2 regions of the Alishewanella sp. BS5-314 genome follow, and region 2 is predicted to be linked to the other one. Evidence: predicted binding sites of a transcription regulator. Region 2 holds the regulator's gene; the other holds the start of a gene.
What was found. The regulator sigma-54, encoded in region 2, starts transcription at its own class of promoters, with help from an activator protein. The targets are predictions, from matches to a motif close to GTTGGCACGNNNNTNGNNT.
Positions count from the first base shown of each region.

Region 1: a site for sigma-54 is predicted at 2,646-2,664, ahead of H1D31_RS16005 (YggN family protein). Genes of this name have one in related genera too.

Region 1 is NZ_JACEHJ010000002.1:2,468,949-2,473,372, reverse strand. Features, by position in the region: gene H1D31_RS16020 (NfeD family protein) at 1-40, opposite strand, end outside; gene H1D31_RS16015 (M20/M25/M40 family metallo-hydrolase) at 161-1,222, opposite strand; gene H1D31_RS16010 (RidA family protein) at 1,338-1,685, opposite strand; gene H1D31_RS16005 (YggN family protein) at 1,827-2,609, opposite strand; gene H1D31_RS16000 (assimilatory sulfite reductase (NADPH) flavoprotein subunit) at 2,907-4,424, shown strand, end outside.
Region 2 is NZ_JACEHJ010000002.1:2,107,237-2,111,660, forward strand. Features, by position in the region: gene lptC (LPS export ABC transporter periplasmic protein LptC) at 1-541, shown strand, start outside; gene lptA (lipopolysaccharide transport periplasmic protein LptA) at 531-1,022, shown strand; gene lptB (LPS export ABC transporter ATP-binding protein) at 1,019-1,741, shown strand; gene H1D31_RS14370 (RNA polymerase factor sigma-54) at 1,857-3,374, shown strand; gene hpf (ribosome hibernation promoting factor) at 3,400-3,687, shown strand; gene ptsN (PTS IIA-like nitrogen regulatory protein PtsN) at 3,690-4,163, shown strand; gene rapZ (RNase adapter RapZ) at 4,160-4,424, shown strand, end outside.

The DNA of each region.
Region 1 (4,424 bases), 360 kb from region 2:
ATGCCACACCGATAATAATCCAAATCATGGCTGTACTCATTTAAACCTCCTGTTACTAGCTTTAGGCTCACCGCCGCAGTGTAGCGCCAAAATGACAGCTTGCTAACTGTTAATTTACAACGAATTGTAAAAAGGTGTAACAATCTGCGCCGGACTCGTTCTAGAGCTTAGTCTTCGCCAGAGCCAGGTCAAGCTGTTGTAAAAAGCTCAGCACGGTTTCCACCACCTGATGATAAAACGCGACATCGACTTTATCTGCCGTGTCTCTTGGCGTGTGGTAATCGGCATGATCGGCCACGCCAAAGTAGATAAAGGGGACGCCCTGCTGATGAAAGACGCCGTGATCAGAGCTGAGCGTCCAGTCCTGACTGCGGCCGGCTTTGTACCAGGGGCGATCGTGGGCGGCGATTAACTTAACAGCACTCTGTTGTTGCAGCTGTTCCAGTAATGGCAGTAACCAGGGGTGATGATAACTGCCAACGGCAAACAGCTGCTGTTCGGTATCGCGGCTTAACATATCAATATTGATATTAAACCTAAGCTGGTCGGCACTGAGCAGGCCGGTACGAAACAGTGCTACCGCACCCTGCAAGCCTTTTTCTTCGCTATCCAGTGCGGCAAACAGCACCGGATGACGCAGCGGATGCTTGGTAAGGTAACGTGCCAGTTCTAACATGGCGGCGACGCCAGAGGCATTATCGTCGGCGCCATAGAAGATGGTATCGCCGTGCATGCCGAGGTGATCATAATGAGCGGTAATAATCAGTGGCTTTAAACCCGGCTCAGTACCCGGCAATAACCCGAGCACATTGGCTGCATCTTCCACTCCAGGAATAACGGCATTTTTGCGTCGAAGCCAGCGATTAAATGAAAAATGTTCCGTTACGCTATAGGGGTGCAGGTAACCCTCGCTGCCGGCGGGGGTTAAACCGATAGCGGCAAATTGTTCGGCAATCCATAATCTGGCAGCGATGCCGCCCGGCGTACCCGGGGCGCGCCCTTGCCGCTCTGCCGCGGCCAGCCAGCTAAGGTCGGCCATCATCCGCTCCGCATCAAGACGTTGCTGTGGTGCTGCCGGCACGGCCTGTTGTTTTAGCGCAGTAATTCTGGCGCTTTCCTGCTGGGTTAGCTGCGTTAACCAGTAAGGTTTCAGACCATAGTAAGCCAAGAGCGCTATGACTACGATAGCCAGGGGCCAACGTAATTTTTTCAGTAATAACATCTGAACGTCCAGTTATCGATAAGTTTCTGCAAGGCAGCAATTCGCGCTGCCAACTACGTTTATGTAGTTATCATACTGATAATGTCCGGCAAAGTAGTGTTTTTTCGACTAGTTCTTACTGCGCTGCGACCACTTTGATTTCGACCTTCCAATGCGGATCGGCCAGTTTAGCTGCTACGGTAGTGCGTGCCGGTGCTGCGCCTTCAACCAACCAGGCATCCCATACCTGGTTCATCGCGGCATAATCGGCCATATCAGCCAGAAAAATCGTGACGTCGACCAGCTTGCGTTTATGACTAAAGCAACGCTCCAGCAGGGCGTCAATCTGAGACAGCACATTTTCGGTTTGGCTTTTAATATCGGTTGCCGTGGTATCCGGCACCATGCCAGCGCAAAAGATCAGGCCATTGGTAATAACGGCTTCTGAATAACGGACTGTAGGATCAATATGTTGGATGCTCATCTTTATTGCTACCTTAGCCGGGAAAAGAGTAATGATAGGCTAACGCGCTTTATTGAAAACTGCCAGTTGCGGGCATAAAAAAGGGCGTACTGTCATGCGAAGCAGTACGCCAAGCCGTGGTTAGGAAATTGAACTCGTTGCTTAGTTTTTAGCGGTTTTTACATTATTAAATAAGTCGTAGGCAGCCATGGCCGGCAGACGTTGCTGGATTTGGCTTTCCAGTTGATCCAACTGCTGCACTTGCTGGCACATGGCTTCACCGCGCTGCTCCAGCACACTGGCTTTGGCCTGCATATTTTGCTCTAACTGTTCGCCAAACTTCTCCATGCGCTGGCCAAAGGCTTCCATCCGCTGCTCGAACGTGCCCTGGCCGCTGACCATCGCTTTGCCAATTTGCAGCATAATATTGCCCATGCTTTCTTCGACCAGGCTTTCTATCGCGGCATCAAATTCCGGACCAAAGGCTTGATCGAGTTTTGACAGGGCGCTGCCACGCACTTCCAGTTGCTCGCCGCGCCGTACAATAATCTCGTCAGTGCTTTTTTGGATTTTCGCAAGCACATCACGCATCTGTGGATGCTGTGCCAGCGATTTACCGGTCAGTTCGGTTAACACTTGTTCGACAGCGGTACCTGCCAGTTGTAAGCCTGCTTGCACCAGTTCGACGGTGTTGATTGCCTGCTCGCGCACACCAGCCTGATATTGTTGCAGTAAAGCGCGGCTCTCGGCATCGGTGCTTTGCTCTTTACCGGCTAACCACAGCCGACCTTGTTGGTCGATGGTCCACAGCGGCTGTTGCTGTTGTTGTAATATCACCTGCGTAGGTGAAATAACTAAATCGTGCTCAAGTTGAAACTGGCAGCTTTGCTCTGCGACAACCGGGTTAGCGAGGACGACAGTGGCGGTTAATACTAAGGCTTTCATTATTTTATCCTTCTTGCTGATTTGACCCTGTAAGTAGAGCAAAGTGAATGCCAACTATTAACACACTGATTTTAAACAATAAAATTGTCATGTCAGTGACGGGTTGAGAAGGTTTATTGTTGGATTGGCTAAAAAGTAGTGAGTTTGGCTAAGTAGTTGTCGCTGTCTTTAGAAAGAACTTATTCAGGCAGCCTGAGTTTTTAATTACTTTCTGGAATAACCAAGAGAGATCCATTCTTTTACCCGCTAGCATCTGGATGGCTAAAATGCCAATAATTAACTTAAGCAGGGTTTGTTATGCTGTTATCGTCACTGGTCGCTCAGGCCAGCCCGCTGTCTGAACAGCAGGTAAAACAATTACAGGGGCTGGTAAGCCAGCTTAATCCGATCCAGCAAGCCTGGGTTAGTGGCTATCTGGCGGCCAGTGCCCAATTGGCCGGTCAGAGTGTGGCAGTTGCTCCCTCCGCGGTAGCGGCACCTGCCGCTACCCTAACAGTGCTATATGGTTCACAAACAGGCAATGCCAAGCATGTTGCGGAAGATCTGGGCAAGGCCGCCAGCGGCAAAGGCTTTACGGTTAAGGTGCAGGATCTGGCCGAATATAAGGCGGCTAATCTGAAAAATGAGCGCTTTTTAGTGATTGTCACCTCGACCTATGGTGAGGGAGAGCCGCCGGAAAATGCCATCAGCTTTTATAACTTCCTGTTTAGTAAAAAAGCGCCACAGCTGCCAGAGCTGCGTTATGCGGTATTGGGCTTGGGCGATACCAGCTATGAATTTTTCTGTAAAACCGCACAGGATTTTGATCAGCGTCTCGCCGAATTAGGCGGCAAAGCCATTATTGCCCGGGCGGATCTGGATGTTGATTACAGCATTGCCGCCGCGAACTGGCAGCAGCAGCTCATCACTACCTTAGAGCCGGAGTTCGCGCAGGCGCCGGCGGCAACGGCTGATGTGATTAGCTGGCCGGGGGCCAGCCAAACGGCGGCGGCACAGAGCAGTTACAGCAAACAACAACCGTTTAGCGCTGAGCTGTATACCAATCAGAAGATCACCGGCCGTGATTCCAGCAAAGATGTGCGGCATATTGAGATTTCGCTGGCGGGCTCCGGGCTGCGTTATCAGCCGGGTGATGCCCTGGGGGTCTATTTCAGTAACGACCCACAGCTGGTAAAAGAACTCTTACTACTCACTGGTATTGCTGCTAATACCCCGGTGTTACTGGGCACAGAGCGACTGACTATTAGTGATGCCCTGACTGAACAGTTGGAGCTGACCCAGTCCTATCCCGCCTTCGTCGATAAATATGCCAAAGCCAGCGGCAGCGCCGCGTTACAAGCTTTAGTTGCTGATAAAACCGCGCTACGCAGCTACCTGAGTGAACGGCAAATTATTGATATCGTGCGTGAACATCCGGCGCTGATTAGCGCGCAGCAACTGGTGGATGCGCTACGTAAGCAGCAGCCTCGTTTATATTCTATTGCGTCCTCGCAGGCCGAAGTGGAAGACGAGGTGCATTTAACGGTGGGTGTAGTACGTTATGAGGCCTATGGCAAACCGCATCTGGGTGGCGCTTCCGGCTTTTTAGCCGAGCGGTTAGCAGAGGGTGGCAGTATTAAGGTGTTTGTTGAAACCAATAACAACTTCCGCTTGCCAGAAAATGATGACACCCCGGTGATAATGATTGGCCCAGGTACCGGCATTGCGCCTTTCCGCGCCTTTTTACAGGAGCGGGATGCCCGTGCCGCTAGCGGTAAAAACTGGCTATTCTTTGGTAACCCACACTTTACCCAGGATTTCCTGTATCAGGTGGAG
Region 2 (4,424 bases):
CGTATTAAGTGTCACCGCCCTGGTACTGCTTGCGGCCTACTTATGGTTTGCGCCGCAAGGCGGCGATACCGATCGCCAGGCCGACCGCGAATTCCTGCCCGATTATATTGCGGAAAACCTGACCTTGCGTGTTTATGACCAGCAGGGCTATATTGCGGATCATCTGCAAGCCAAACGGCTGGAACATTTTGAGCAACTGGGTTTTACGCAGTTTGAATTGCCGCGCTACACCCTGTTTAACGATGAACATCAAGCCGCTTGGGAAATCAGCAGTCAGCAAGGTATTTGGTTTCCGGAAGATAAAATTATTCTGGAACAGCAAGTCCTGCTCAGAAATTTGCTGCCTGGCGAGTTTATTGAACAGGTTGAAACAGCCTCATTACAAATGCTGTTGCCAGAAAAAACGCTGCAAACGCATGAGCGGGTGCGGCTTAGCGGACCAGGCTTTTATATTCTGGGCATCGGCCTGCAGGCCGACCTCACGGCACAACATTTAGTGCTGCAAAAACATCTGGAAACGGTATACGCCAATGAAAACTAAGTTATTAATCGCTGCAGTATTTTTTAGTTCGCAAGCTCTGGCAGCGACGAAGCCAGATCATACTTTGCCGATTGCGATTAACGCAGATAATACCGAGGCGTCCATTCGCGATAATATCGCGGTTTACGTCAACAATGTGGAAGTCACCCAAGGCTCCTTGCTGATCAAAGCCGATAAGCTGGAGATCAATGCCAGTGCCGGTAAAGGTAATGAGGTGTTTATTTTTACCGGTCGTCCGGCTACCTATTCCCAATTACTGGAAGGCGACCGGCCGGTAACGGCTCAGGCGAATGAGATCCGCTACGATTTGGCCAGCCGGACCCTGACGCTGACTGCGGATGCCGAGCTTACCCAGAGCGGTTCTCTGGTGCGTGGTGATGTGATTCGTTATAACATCGAGTTACAACAGTTAACGGCCGGCAGTGAACAAAACCGGCGGGTAACCACCATTTTCACGCCGGAAACCAAGGAAAATCAATGAAGTTAGTGGTTTCACATCTGGCCAAAAGCTATAAAGGCCGGCAGGTGGTAAAAGATGTCAGTCTGGAAGTCAAAGCAGGTCAGATCGTTGGCTTGTTGGGACCCAATGGTGCCGGCAAAACCACCACTTTTTATATGATTGTTGGTCTGGTGCCATCCGATAAAGGTCAGATCACGTTAAACGAGCAAGATATCACCTTCGCCCCTATTCATCAGCGGGCTCGGGCGGGTATTGGTTATTTACCGCAGGAAAGTTCGATTTTCCGCAAATTGACGGTATACGACAATTTGCTGGCAATTCTGGAAACCCGAAAGGAACTTAACCGGCAGCAACGGGAAGAAATCGCCGATGACTTGCTGGAAGAATTTCATATCGGGCATATTAAGAATAGTCTTGGCATGGCGCTGTCTGGTGGTGAGCGGCGGCGGGTAGAGATCGCACGCGCCCTGGCCGCAGATCCGGCTTTTATTTTGCTGGATGAGCCCTTTGCCGGCGTGGACCCGATTTCGGTGCTGGATATTAAAAAAATTATTCAGCACCTATGCCAGCGCGGCATCGGGGTACTGATCACTGACCATAATGTGCGGGAAACCCTCGATGTCTGCGAAATAGCCTATATTGTCAGTCATGGTGAATTAATTGCCGCCGGCTCGCCGCAGGATGTGTTAGCGAATCAACAGGTCCGCGATGTATACCTGGGTGAGCAATTCAGGCTATAGTAGGGCAATCAGCGTCAAGTCCTCCACCCGCTGACACGGAAGGCGCAATCAGGCGGCACAGACCGCAGCCACTTCCAGGATGGAGGGGATATACTCAGGAGAGAATCAGACTTACATGAAGCCGTCTTTACAACTTCGCCTTGGCCAACAGCTAACAATGACGCCGCAGCTGCAGCAAGCGATCCGCTTATTGCAGCTTTCCACCATTGAGCTGCAGCAGGAAATTCAGGAAGCGCTGGATGCCAACCCCTTGCTTGAGCCCGACGACGACTTCGAACCGGGCACGCCCGAGACCGACCTGAGCCTGTCGAATATCAACCGTGAAGAAAGCAGCGGGTCAACGTCTGACAGTGAAGACTACCAGGCTGGTAATGACGATTATCCGGAATTTAATGACGTTAGTGAGCGCGATACCAGCGAGGCAATGGCCGAGCAGAATATCCAGGAGGACTTACCACTGGACAATAACTGGGACGATTTAGTCAGTGCCGCCCCGGTCAGCAATGGCGCCCTGCCAGACGAGGATCTGGTATATCAGGGCGAAACCACTGAAACCTTGCAGGATTATTTGCGTTGGCAAATGGACCTTACCCCTTTTTCTGAGACAGACCGCGCCATTGCCGAAGTCATTATTGAAGCCGTCGATGAAGCCGGTTTACTGACCATAGATGTGGAAGATATCTTAGCCTCACTGCAGCTGCCGGATGTCGAAGCCGATGAAGTCGAGGCTGTATTAAAACGGATCCAATTGTTTGACCCTGTCGGTGTGGCGGCCCGCTCAGTGAAAGAGTGCTTGCTGATCCAGCTACGGCAGTTTGATCCTGCCACCCCCTATTTAAATGATGCAAAACAAATAATCAGCGAATATACCGACTTTTTAGCTAACCGGGACTTTCGTTCTTTGATGCGGGTGACTAAACTCAAAGAAGATGAGTTAAAAGAAGTGATGCGCCTGATCCACAGCCTGAACCCGCGCCCCGGCGCCGATGTGATCAGGCAGGAACAGCAATATGTGATTCCTGATGTAGTGGTTACCAAGGTTAAAGGTCGTTGGCAGGTGGAGCTGAATCCGGATGCCATGCCCAAAGTGAAAATCAACCAGCAGTATGCTGCGCTGTCCAGAACGGTCAGAAGCAGTGCCGACAGCCAGTTTATCCGCTCACATCTGCAGGAGGCGAAATGGTTTTTGAAAAGTCTGGAAAGCCGCAACGAAACCTTGCTAAAGGTCGCCAACTGTATCGTGCAACAGCAACAAGCCTTTTTTGAGCATGGCGAAGAGGCCATGAAACCCATGGTATTAAATGATGTGGCAGAAATGGTAAGTATGCATGAGTCAACAATTTCCCGGGTTACTACCCAAAAGTATATGCATACGCCGCGCGGAATTTTTGAACTTAAATTCTTCTTCTCCAGTCATGTTAGTACAGAGAGTGGTGGTGAATGTTCATCTACCGCCATCCGTGCCTTTATTAAGAAATTGGTGGCAGCAGAGAACCCGGCTAAGCCACTGAGTGACAGTAAGATGGCAGAAATCTTATCCGAACAGGGGATCAATGTCGCAAGGCGTACCATCGCCAAGTACCGTGAATCGCTGTTTATTGCGCCATCTAATCAACGAAAGACCTTGCTGTAAGTGTCTTAACAAGAAGGAAGAGTCTATGCAAATCAACTTAACTGGCCGTCATGTAGAAATTACCGACTCTCTGAGAGAATATGTAGACAGTAAATTTTCCAAGCTGGAGCGTCATTTCGAGAATATCAATAACGTGCATGTTATTCTGAACGTGGAAAAACTGAAGCAAATCGCTGAAGCCAAAGTACATTTAAACGGCGGTGAAGTCTTTGCGGTGTCAGAAGATGAAAATATGTATGCTGCAATTGACCAGTTAATTGATAAACTGGACCGGCAAGTGATTAAACACAAAGAAAAGTTGTCGCGACACTAACCATGATAAATTTAAGCGCTATGCTGGAGAAGAACTGCACCAAGAGTGCAGTTCTTTTTAACAGCAAAAAACGGATCCTCGAATATATTGCCGAACTGGCTCATCAACAGCTGCCAGAGATGTCTGAGTACAGCATTCTGGAAGCCCTGATGACCCGGGAAAAGTTGGGTTCAACCGGTATTGGTGGTGGTATTGCCATTCCCCATGGCAAGCTCGACTGCGTTACCTCACCGATCCTGATATTTGTGGTAAGCCAGGATCCGATCCCCTTTGACGCTATCGATAACCAGGGCGTCGATATTTTTTGTGCCATCCTGATCCCGAAAGATCAGTGTCAGGCTCACTTAACTACACTTTCTGGTATTGCAAAACTGCTGACTCAAAAAGATCTGACCAAAAAGATCCGACATGCCAGTTCTGATCAGGAGCTGTATCAGTTATTAATGGACTATAGCCAACAAACGGGTGAAAAATGAAACTGCTGGTAGTCAGTGGCCGCTCAGGTTCAGGAAAATCGGTGGCGCTGAGAGTAATGGAAGATTTGGGCTACTACTGCGTCGACAATATTCCGGTTAATTTATTACCGACTCTCGCTAATGCGGTGATGGGTCAGTATGAGCGGGTTGCCGTCAGTATTGACGTACGTAATCTGCCGAATGAACCGGAAGAGCTGGCGGAGATCCTGTCTTACCTGCCGCGTAAGCTGGAACTGACTATCCTGTATCTGGATGCGGACC